DNA from 2 places in the Albidovulum sp. genome. Region 1 is predicted to be linked to the other one. Evidence: riboswitches for the same ligand, from Rfam matches in the RefSeq annotation. Region 1 holds a riboswitch; the other holds the start of a gene.
The links. A riboswitch is a leader RNA that binds a small molecule or an ion and turns the genes downstream of it on or off. The one in region 1 is predicted to bind cobalamin.

Region 1 (5,519 bases):
GAGCAAGACCGGCACGCCGCCCGCCCGCGCGAAGCCCATATTGGCAATGTCGCCCGAGCGCAGGTTCACCTCCGCCGGACTGCCCGCGCCCTCGACGATGACGAGGTCATGAGATGCACGTAACCGCGTGAAGCTTTCGAGCACTGGCGCCATCAGTGTCGGCTTCAGCGCCGCATAGTCCCTTGCGCGCACTGTCGTCAGCCGCCGTCCCTGCACCACCACCTGGGCGCCGGTGTCGGTTTCGGGCTTCAGCAGCACAGGGTTCATGTCGGTGTGCGGCTCCAACCCCGAGGCCAGCGCCTGCAACGCCTGCGCCCGCCCGATCTCGCCGCCATCCACGGTGACCGCCGCGTTGTTCGACATGTTCTGCGGCTTGAACGGCGCCACCGACAGCCCCCGCCGGCGCGCCGCCCGGCAGAGTCCGGCGACCAGCAGCGACTTGCCGACATTCGAGCCGCAGCCCTGGACCATCAGCGCGGTCACCGCCACACTCCACGGCCGGTCATGCGGTGCGCTCGGAAGCCCCCGGCGGGAGTATTTATTGCCACAATGAAATGCAGGACGCGCCGGATCGGCGCCAGGTTGGGGCATCCCGCCTCGGGCGGATTGCTCCGGGGAGACGGGATGCTTTCACTGTGGGCGGTCATTGGCGCTCCCGCCTGTACCGCACACCGAGCGTGAACCATTGTGTCTTTCATTGCGGTTAAAATACTCCGGGTGTCGGGGGGCGGCGCCCCCGGTCCTCAGCTCAGAACTCCACGCCCTTCTGGCCTTTGATCCCGGACCGGAACGGGTGCTTCACCAGCGTCATCTCGGTCACCAGATCGGCAATCTCGATCAGCTCCTCCTTGGCATTCCGCCCGGTCAGCACAACGTGGGTCATCGCCGGCTTCTCCTCCTTGAGGAACGCGACGACCTCGTCGACCGGCAGGTAGTCGTAGCGCAGCGCGATGTTGATCTCGTCGAGCAGGACCATCCGGTTACGCTCGTCCCGGATCAGATCCTTGGCCTTTTCCCAGCCGCGCCTGGCCGCGGCGATGTCGCGCTCCTTGTCCTGCGTCTCCCAGGTGAACCCTTCGCCCATGGCGAAGAACTGGCAGAGGTCGGCGAAGTGGCTCTCGATCAGGCGCCGCTCGCCAGTGTCCCAGGCGCCCTTGATGAACTGCACCACGGCGCAGGGCATCCCGTGGGCGATGCAGCGCAGGATCATGCCGAAACCGGAGGAACTCTTGCCCTTGCCCGCGCCGGTATGGACGATGATCAGGCCCTTCTCGCCCTCCTTGGTCGCCATGATCCGGTCGCGCGCGGCCTTCTTCTTCGCCATCTTCTGCGCATGGCGCGCTAGGTCATCCGCGGGGTCGGTCGTTTTTGGGTCGGTCATGGTCCCTTCCGTTGCTTGACAAGACAGGGCCTCATGCCTCAGGTGAGGCGGCGCTGGTTCCTGTCTTAGGGCAGGCGAAGAGGGAATGCGACCGGCTTTGCGACCCATCGGGGCGCGACGCCGAAGCGCAGCCGCCCCCGCGACCGTGACCGGAGAGGTCCCCCAAAGCCACTGGTGCGAACCGGGAAGGCGGGAGGGCCGCCGGGGGGTTCCCCTGGGAGCGCCCCGACATCCGCAAGCCGGGAGACCTGCCAGCGCGAGACGTGACGGCGGACGGGGGGTTCCGCGACCGGCTCGGGGCAGGCGCGCATGGGTGAGCCATTGCAACCCGCCCTTCGCAGGCGCCTCCCCCAAAAGGAAGGAATGACCCGAGTGCGCGTGACGCTTCATGTCTGCACGACCTGCACGGCGGGCCGCCCCGTCGCCGAGGGCGGTCAGGCCCCGGGCGCAAGGCTTCTTGCTGCGTTGCGCACCGCAGGCGCACCGGCCGGCGTTCGGATCGAGCCGGTCGAGTGTCTCTCCGCCTGCGATCACGGCTGCAACATCGCGCTGACGGGGCCGGGGCGTTGGTCCTATGTCTATCGCGGACTGGACCCCGACACGCATGTGGCCGACATCCTTGCCGGCGCGGCCGCCTATGCCGCCTCGCCTGATGGCCTCGTTCCCTGGCGCGAGCGCCCCGTGATCTTCCGCAAGCAGTCGCTTGCCCGCATCCCCCCGATGGAGAGCTGAATGGCAGACCTGAACAAGATCCCCGTCACCGTCATCACCGGCTTCCTCGGCTCGGGCAAGACGACGCTGATCCGCCACCTGATGCAGAACCCGCAAGGCAGGCGGCTCGCCGTGCTGGTGAACGAATTCGGCTCGGTCGGCGTGGACGGCGAGATCCTGAAATCCTGCGCCGACGAGAACTGTCCCGAGGAGAACATCGTCGAACTGGCCAACGGCTGCATCTGCTGCACCGTCGCCGACGATTTCATTCCGACGATCGAGGCCCTGATGGCGCGACCGGTGCGGCCCGACCACATCCTGATAGAGACGTCAGGCCTTGCGCTTCCGAAGCCGCTCCTGAAGGCCTTCGACTGGCCGGCGATCCGCTCGCGAATCACCGTGGACGGCGTCATCGCGCTGGCCGATGCCGAGGCGGTGGCGGCGGGCCGCTTTGCGCCCGACGTGGCGGCGGTCGAGGCGCAGCGCGCGGCCGACGACTCGCTTGACCACGAGACCCCGCTTTCCGAAGTCTTCGAGGATCAGATCGCCTGCGCAGACATCGTTCTTCTGACCAAGGCCGACCTGGCGGGTGAGGCGGGCATTGCCGCCGCGCGCGCCGTGGTGGAGGCCGAGGCGCCGCGAAGGCTGCCGATCCTCGCGATGGAGGAGGGGCGGATCGACCCGGCCGTAATTCTCGGTCTGAACGCTGCCGCAGAGGACGACCTGCATGCCCGTCCGTCGCATCACGACGGGGCCGACGACCACGAGCACGACGATTTCGACACGGTGGTGATCGAACTGCCGGAAGTCACCGATCCCGAGGCGTTGAAGCACGACATCGTGCGGCTTGCGCGTGAGCAGAACATCCTTCGCGTGAAGGGCTACGTGGCCGTCCGGGGCAAGCCGATGCGGATGCTCGTCCAGGCGGTGGGCGAACGTGTGCGCGCGCAGTACGACCGGCCCTGGGGTGATACGCCGCGGGCCACGCGGCTCATCGTCATCGGCGAGCACGACCATGTCGATCCGGTCGCCATCCATTCCGTACTCATGCCCGAAGCGCAGGAGGTCTGAGGGCCGCCGATGCATGTCATCTTCCGCGAGAGCCACGGGCTCGAGGAGACCGACACACCGACCGACCTCGGCCAGTCCCCGGCCGAGCTGGTGGTGCTGTCCTTCTCCGACAGCGACCTCGGCGCCTTCGCGGCCGGGTGGCAACGCGGCAAGGCATCATTGCCTACCCTCAGGCTCGCCAATCTCGTCGCGCTCCGCCATCCCCTGTCGGTCGATACCTATGTGGAACGGACGCTTTCCGGCGCGAAGGGCATCCTGATCCGGCTCATCGGCGGTGAAGGCTATTGGGCCTACGGGCTGGCGCAGGTGCAGGACCTCTGTCGCCGCAAGCGCATCGCGCTCGCCGTCCTGCCTGCCGACGGGCGCGAGGATGCTCGGCTCGACGCGCTGTCCACCCTGCCGGAATCGACCCTGCGAAGGCTCCAGACCCTTTGCGATGCCGGCGGTGCCGTCGCGGCCCAGGCCGCGCTGCAGCAGCTGGCGCTCGCCGCCGGCCTCTATGCCGGCCCGGTGGCCGGCGACAAGACCGTGCCCGCCTTCGGCTGGTACCTGCCCGGCAAGGGCGTCGTGCCAGGGCCCGAGGCGACCGGCCGCCCGCTCGCCGTCGTCACCTTCTACCGCAGCTACCTGACCTCGGCGGATACCGACCCGGTCGACAAGCTCATCGCGGCGTTGGAGGCGCGGGGTTTCGCCGCCATCGGCGCCTTCGCCACCTCGCTCAAGGACACGGCCGCCGCCGGCTGGCTCAGCGCCGAATTGGCGCGTCTGGGTCCTGCCGCCATCGTCAACGCTACCGCCTTTTCGGCGAAGGGGGCAGACGGCACCCCCTCGCCTCTCGACGCGCCCGGCTGCCCGGTCTTCCAGGTCGCGCTGTCCACCGCGCGGCGGCGCGACTGGGTGGCGGCGGATCGCGGCCTGTCACCTGCCGACCTTGCCATGCACGTCGTCCTGCCCGAGGTCGACGGCCGCCTCTTCGCCGGCGTGGCGAGCTTCAAGAGCCCGGCGCGCCGCGACCCCGACCTGCAATATTCCCGCTTCGCCCACCGTGCCGACGCCGACCGGATTGCCGCCATTGGCGACCGCGTCGCGGGCTGGCATCGTCTTGCAACAACCCCGGCGGAAGAGCGGAGGCTCGCCCTCGTCCTCTCGACCTATCCCGGCAAGTCGCATCAACTGGCCCACGCCGTCGGCCTCGACGCGCTGGCCTCGGCCGAGGAAATCCTCGCGTCGCTCGCCGCAGCGGGCCATACCGCGGGGCCAGGCGAAGACCTCGGGCATGCGCTGATGCAGGAAACCGTGGAATGGCCGGTATCGGCTTACGGAAACACTGTCTCGACGCTTCCTCCTGGACTCCGCGCCGCCCTTTTTTCCGCCTGGGGCGACCCGGTCCACGACCCTTCAGTGGCCGACAGTCATTTCCGCTTCCACGCCATCCGCCGGGGCCGCGCGCTCGTCGCGCTCCAGCCCGAGCGCGGCGAGGTGAAGACCCGCGCGGACGACTACCACGACCTTTCACGCACCCCGCGCCACGGATATGTCGCCTTCTACCTCTGGCTCAGGTCGCAGGGCCTTCATGCCCTCGTTCATATCGGCGCGCATGGCACGCTGGAATGGCTGCCCGGCAAGTCGGTGGCGCTGTCCGCGGAATGCTGGCCCGAGGCGCTGACCGGCGACCTGCCGGTCATCTACCCTTTCATCGTCAACGACCCCGGCGAGGCCGCGCAGGCCAAGCGCCGCATCGGTGCGGTCACCATCGGGCACCTGCCGCCGCCCTTGCTGGAAAGCGCGGTGCCGGAAGACCTCAACCGGCTTGAACGGCTTCTGGACGAATATTCCACCGCCGACGGGCTCGACCCCGGCCGCCGCGAACGGTTGATCGCCGCCATCCGCGACGAGGCGCGCGGACGCGGCGTGGAGGTCGATCTCGGCATCCCCGAGGACGCTTCGCCCGCCGAGGCGATCACCCGGATCGACCGCTTCGTCTGCGACATCAAGGAAAGCCGATACGGCGACGGGCTGCACATCTTCGGCACCGGTCAGTGCGGGAAGGAGGAGCGCGCGGGCCTGCTGGCCGCGCTGAACGGGCGGCGGGTGGAGGCCGGGCCATCGGGCTCGCCCTTCCGGGGGCGAAGCGACGTGCTGCCCACGGGCCGCAACCTTTACACCACCGATCCCCGCGCCGTGCCGTCGCGCGCCGCCCATGCGCAGGGCGTAAAGCTGGCCGAGGAGCTTTTGCGCCGCCACCTTCAGGACCACGGCGACTGGCCGCGATCGCTGGTCGTCGATCTCTGGGGCTCGGCCACGATGCGGACGGCGGGCGAGGAATTCGCCATGGCGCTGCACCTTGCCGGCCTTT
Region 2 (5,519 bases), on a different contig from region 1:
CGGCTGCAGGACCACTTTCTGCTGATCGGGCGCAGGCTGGCGCTCGAACGGACAGCCGCCTTCGTCGCCCTTCTGCTCGACCGGATAGCGGAGCCTCTTGGCCGCTACCGTGTCGTGCGGCTGGCGATGAACCGGACAGACATCGCCGACTATCTCGGGCTTACGCCGGAAACGGTGAGCCGATCCTTCACCGAGCTTCGCGGCCGGCGCATCCTGGCCCTCGACGATGCCAATACCGTCGTCGTCCTCGATCCGGCAAGACTCCGGATTCTCGCGGCCGGCGCCATGGAAGCCTGAGGTCGCCTGCCGGACCAGCGGCTGTTAACGCTAAACATCGTGCGCTTCCGGACTTGGAGCCGCGTGACTTTGGCGCTAATGAGTAAGAAAATTTCGCCGCGGGGGAGATCTCGGGAATGAACGGACACGTCGAGCCGCGCCGGACGTTGACGTTGCGCGATGTCTCCGAAGCCTCGGGCGTATCGGAGATGACCGTAAGCCGCGTGCTTCGCAACCGAGGCGACGTGTCCGACTCCACCCGCGAACGGGTACTGGAAGCGGCGCGGCGGCTTGGCTACGTCCCGAACAAGATTGCCGGCGCGCTCGCCTCGCAACGGGTCAATCTCGTCGCCGTGATCGTGCCGTCGCTGTCGAACCTCGTCTTTCCCGAAGTGCTGAGCGGGATTTCCGAGGAGCTCGAGGACAGCGGCCTTCAGCCCGTCTTCGGCGTGACCAACTATTCGGCCGAGCGCGAGGAATCGGTGCTATACGAGATGCTGTCGTGGCGGCCCTCGGGCGTGATCATCGCCGGGCTCGAACACAGCGACGCGGCCCGCGCCATGCTGCAGAACGCGGGTATCCCGATCGTCGAGATCATGGATGTGGATGGCGAAGCGATCGATTCGGTGGTCGGCATCTCGCACAAGCGCGCGGGGCTGGAGATGGCGCGGGCGATCGTGAAGGCAGGCTATCGCCGGATCGGCTTTCTCGGCACGAAGATGCCGCATGACCACCGGGCGCGGAAGCGGATGGAAGGGTTCGAGGCGGGACTGGCCGAGGCAGGGATCGAGCTTGCGGACCGGGAATTCTACTCCGGCGGCTCCGCGCTCCTGAAGGGGCGCGAGATGACCGAGGCGATCCTGAAGCGCAATCCAGATCTCGATTTCCTCTACTATTCCAACGACATGATCGGGGCAGGGGGGCTTCTTTACTGTCTCGAGAGCGGGATCGACGTGCCCGGCAAGCTCGGGCTCGCCGGGTTCAACGGCGTCGATCTGCTTGAAGGCCTTCCGCGCCGGCTGGCGACGATGGACGCTTGCCGGCATGAGATCGGGCGGCGGGCCGCCGCGATAATCGGCGGACACAGCGAAAGCGGTCTCATCGGCGGCGAGCGGGTGGAACTGACGCCGGTGCTTCAGCTGGGCGACACGATCCGGCGCAGCTGACCTCGCGTCGGCGCCTCAGGCGCGGCGCAGAATGTAGATGTCCATGATCCAGCCGTAGCGCGCGCGCGCCTTCTCCCGCGCCGCGACGATGCGATCTGACACTTCCGAGAGCGGGCCGGCGATGAGCAGTTCGTTTTCCATCCCGAGATAGGCGCCCCACCAGATCGCCACCCCGTCGGACGCGATCGCGTGGAACGAGCAGTCGCCGTCGAGCATGACGGCCACGGTATCGACGCCCAGTGGCCAGCCGTGGTCGCGCAACTGGCGCCCGGTGGTGACGATGAACGGTTCCCCGACCTCGTTCAGGGGGATCGCATGGGCGGCCGTCAGCACCTGGAGCGAGGTGATGCCCGCAACAACATGCACGGACAGGGGCAGGGTCCGAGAGACGCGCTGGGCGATGCGCAGCGTGCTGTCATAAAGCGACGGGTCGCCCCAGACCAGAAGCGCTACCCGCCCCTCGCGCCCGATTTCCGCCAGAATCGTGTCTTTCCAGACCGCGGCAATCGCCTCGTGCCAGTTGTCCACGCCTTCCCGGTAGCTCGGGTTCATCGCATCGCGCACGGGCAGGTCGAACTCGGCGACACGAGAGGCCGGGTTGGTGAGGACGTCGGCGCAGATCGACCGGCGCAACTCCGCCAGATCGGCCTTGGTCTCGCCTTTCCGCGGAATCAGGATCAGATCCGCCGCATTCAGCGCCTTGATCGCCTGAAGCGTCAGATGGTCGGGGTTGCCGGTGCCTATCCCGATGAGGTGGAGCTCGATCATGGGGCGCTTCAACAACAAAAGGACGCGGCCCGCAAGCGGGGCCGCGCCCGATGCGTCGGCGGATGGTTCATGCGGCCAGGTGCAGGCGACGCTCGAACAGGCGGCCGCCGGTCAGGTCGCGCAGAGACTTCGCGGCGGCAAGTACGGCGAGATCGGCGAGGGGTTCGATCAGCACGACCATCATGTAGGCCGCGCCGAAGCTGGCGACGGCGGCGATGTTCGCGGCGCCGAAGCCCTGGCCATAGAAGGCCCAGAAGCCGACCCAGGCAACGACGCCGGCCTGATACGCGGTCGAGAGGGCGAGCGCCTGGCCGTAGCGCAGATCGACGTAGGCCGTATCGGGCGCGATGATCCGCCGTGCCAGCATCTGCAGCGCGAAAAGCGGCACGAGAAGCGTGGTGACGTTCATGCCGTATTGGGGCAGGTCGAAGGGCGCGAAGACCAGGCCCTGGACAAGCAGGCCGAGCGCAAGGCCCAGCGCGGCGGGCGCTGCCCCGAAGAGCAGGAACAGCGTCGAGCCGAGGATGAAGTGCACCTCGGACACCCCGACGGGGAAGTGCGGCAGGATCTGGAAGAAGCTGAAGACGAGCCCCGCCGTGATAGCCGTGCGGCCGGCGAAGGCCGCAACACCCGCTGCGCGGACGGTCCTGACGGTTTCGCGCAGCGCCATGGCGCCGGCCGCCGCGGCGGTGGCATGGCTCAGCACGATCTTCGCGCCGTCCACGATACCCGGTTCGATATGCATGATGGTCTCCCAGCAGGATGGATGATGAAGGCGCCGGGGCCGCTGATCCAGCGGCTCCGGAAAATCGCTTATGCGGGCGTTCTTGACCAGAGCCGCCCGGCGAGCCAGCCGAGTGCCCCCCAGACGACGAAGCCGACGCCGAGAACCCGCGCCGCGAATTCGGCGGCAAGCTCCGGCGGGGCGATGCCGTAGAACTGATCGAGTCGCGGAGCGCCGATGGCATGTGGTGCGGCCAGAAGTGCGCCGCCGAGTGCCGCCGTCAGGGCGGTGCGGCCATAGCCGAGGAGCGCGAGGCCCACACCGGTGGCAAGAACGGTGCCGAGCCACCATGCCTGCCGGGCGCCGAGGTCGGCTGCGACCGAGCCCGGCAGTTCGGGCGGCAATCCCATGGCCGGTGCAAGCTGAAACGCCGCAAAACCCGAAAGCCCCCAGAGCACACCCTCACCCGCCGAGACCGTCCGGCCGAAATGTTCCGCCAGCGAGAAGCCCGCGACGAGAAGAATGCCATAGGAAGCATAGATCAGCGTGGTGAACAGAACCGTCAGCGCGTTGCGCTGGAAGTCGTCCGTATTGTCGGCACCTGCCGCTCCGTGGTCATGACCCGCGACCGCCTCGTCCCCGGCATGATCGTGCGTCGCAGCCTGGGCCTCGACTTGATGTTCGAAATGCACCAGCGCGCCGGTTTCATATTGCTCCCCCAGAAGGATCAGGTTCTGGACGAACGCGAAATGCAGCACGGCCGCAAGCAACCCTGCCGCAAAGCCGGCGATGATGCCGCCGGCCAGCATGCGTTTGATCATGAGGTCAGACCGTCGGCCCGCTCAGTGGCAGGGGAAGCCGGTCGCGTGGCGCATGTCATGCGCGGCGTCATGCAGCGTCGCCGACTGGGCATGGCCGGCCAGGAAAAGGCCGGTGGCACCGATCAGCGCGACAAAGACGATGGAAAGGGTGGCCGAACCGGTCTTGGCGGCGGCTTTGGTCATCGCGGTCATGTTCATCTCCCTGCCGTCACACCCGACGGCGTTCGCGTTGCGTCGTCGCATGGCCGGTCTCCTGACTCGCGGGTCGCTGCGGCCTTTCCGCCTTCCCGGGGCAGGCACCCCAGTGGCTTCTGGAAGGCCGCTCGCCGCTTACAGTCGCGGGGGCGGTTGGGGCTTGGGGTGCCGCCTTTGGTCCACCCTACCCCATTCCCGTTTCAGTCCCGGCGCTTTGCGCCTGAAGGACACCATACCGTGACCATGTGCCAGCATTCTCGGATGCGGGTCAAGGCGGATTGCGGCGCGGGCAGGGGCGGATGCGACCTTTCCGTCACCCCGGGATACGCGCCAGCGCCTTTTCCCTGAGGGACCCGAGCGGGCGCGCATCGGCAAGGTTGCCGTCCGCCGTCGCGCCATAGAGGCGCAGGAAGGTGACGAGGCTCGGGATATCCGCCTCGGTCAGGTCGCCGAAGAGATAGGCAGTCTTTCCGTCCGCGCGCACCGCGACGGTGGAGGGCCGGGTGCAGCCCGACATGCAGTCCGTCTCGTCGATCCGCGCGGCGAGGCCGGCGGCGGCGACCGCATCTGCGAGCGCCGTGGCCAGCCCCGCGCGCCCTGCCGGGCAAGAGCGGCAGATGGTGAGAACCGCGGCCATGCGCTCAGCCCTCTGCCAGCGGACCGAGGAGGATCAGCGCGGGGCCGTCGCCGGCCTCGGCCGCGATCTGCGCCTCCATCGACCCGAGTGTGCCGCGCACCAGCTTCTGGGCCGGCGTAGAGACGCTTTCGGCCAGCAGCGCAGGCGTATCCGCCGGCATGCCGGCCGCGCGCAGGCGGCGTGCGAGCTCGCCGAAGGTGCGCTTGCCCATGAAGATGACGGTCGTCGCCGTGGCGTCGGCCAGCGCGGCGAGGTTCAGGTCCGCAGGCAGCGATCCGGTCATGTCGTGGCCCGTCACGAACTGCACCCGCCGCGCGGTCAGACGCCGCGTCAGCGGGATTCCGGCCGCCGCCGCCGCTGCCATGGCCGAAGGTACGCCCGGCACGATCTCGTAGCCGACGCCGGCCTCCCGGCAGGCCACGATCTCCTCCTCCAGCCGCCCGAAGAGGCCGCTGTCACCGGACTTCAGCCGCACGACCCGCGCCCCGGTCAGGGCGTAGTCGACAAGAAGCCGGTTCACATGGTCCTGCTTCGCGGAGGGCCTGCCGGCACGCTTGCCGACACCGACAAGGTCGGCACCCGGCCGTGCATGAGCGAGGATGGGCCCCGAGGAGAGGTCGTCGAAGAGGACGACATCGGCCGTCCGCAACCGCTCTGCCCCGCGCAACGTCAGCAAGTCCGGATCGCCCGGTCCGGAGGAGACGAAACTGACGAACCCGCTCATGTCGCCTCCGCGATCAGGTGGAAGAACGTGCCGGTCGCATGCCCCCGGCGAGAGCCCGTTTCGGGCACGGGCTCGCCATTGGCATCGGTGACGTGCGCAAGTGGCATATCGGGTTGGGTGAGGATCGTCGAGTAATGAAACTCGTGTCCCCGGAGCCGGGCTCCAGGCCCGTGACCGGGCATCGGCACGGCAAGATCGGCCAGCCGGT

Region 2: another riboswitch for cobalamin. It lies ahead of ACMUOO_RS12465 (CbtB domain-containing protein); the one in region 1 lies ahead of ACMUOO_RS15815 (DUF1636 domain-containing protein).

The regions. Positions count from the first base shown of each region.
Region 1 is NZ_JAYRTX010000129.1:240-5,758, forward strand. It holds partial or broken gene ACMUOO_RS15805 (cobyric acid synthase) at 1-483, opposite strand, end outside; gene cobO (cob(I)yrinic acid a,c-diamide adenosyltransferase) at 749-1,381, opposite strand; cobalamin riboswitch at 1,419-1,652, shown strand; gene ACMUOO_RS15815 (DUF1636 domain-containing protein) at 1,754-2,113, shown strand; gene cobW (cobalamin biosynthesis protein CobW) at 2,114-3,163, shown strand; gene cobN (cobaltochelatase subunit CobN) at 3,173-5,519, shown strand, end outside.
Region 2 is NZ_JAYRTX010000074.1:602-6,120, reverse strand. It holds gene ACMUOO_RS12490 (helix-turn-helix domain-containing protein) at 1-297, shown strand, start outside; gene ACMUOO_RS12485 (LacI family DNA-binding transcriptional regulator) at 414-1,442, shown strand; gene cobF (precorrin-6A synthase (deacetylating)) at 1,458-2,210, opposite strand; gene ACMUOO_RS12475 (energy-coupling factor ABC transporter permease) at 2,278-2,955, opposite strand; gene ACMUOO_RS12470 (CbtA family protein) at 3,024-3,755, opposite strand; gene ACMUOO_RS12465 (CbtB domain-containing protein) at 3,777-3,998, opposite strand; cobalamin riboswitch at 3,981-4,200, opposite strand; gene ACMUOO_RS12460 (DUF1636 family protein) at 4,264-4,587, opposite strand; gene cobA (uroporphyrinogen-III C-methyltransferase) at 4,592-5,311, opposite strand; partial or broken gene ACMUOO_RS12450 (cobyrinate a,c-diamide synthase) at 5,308-5,519, opposite strand, start outside.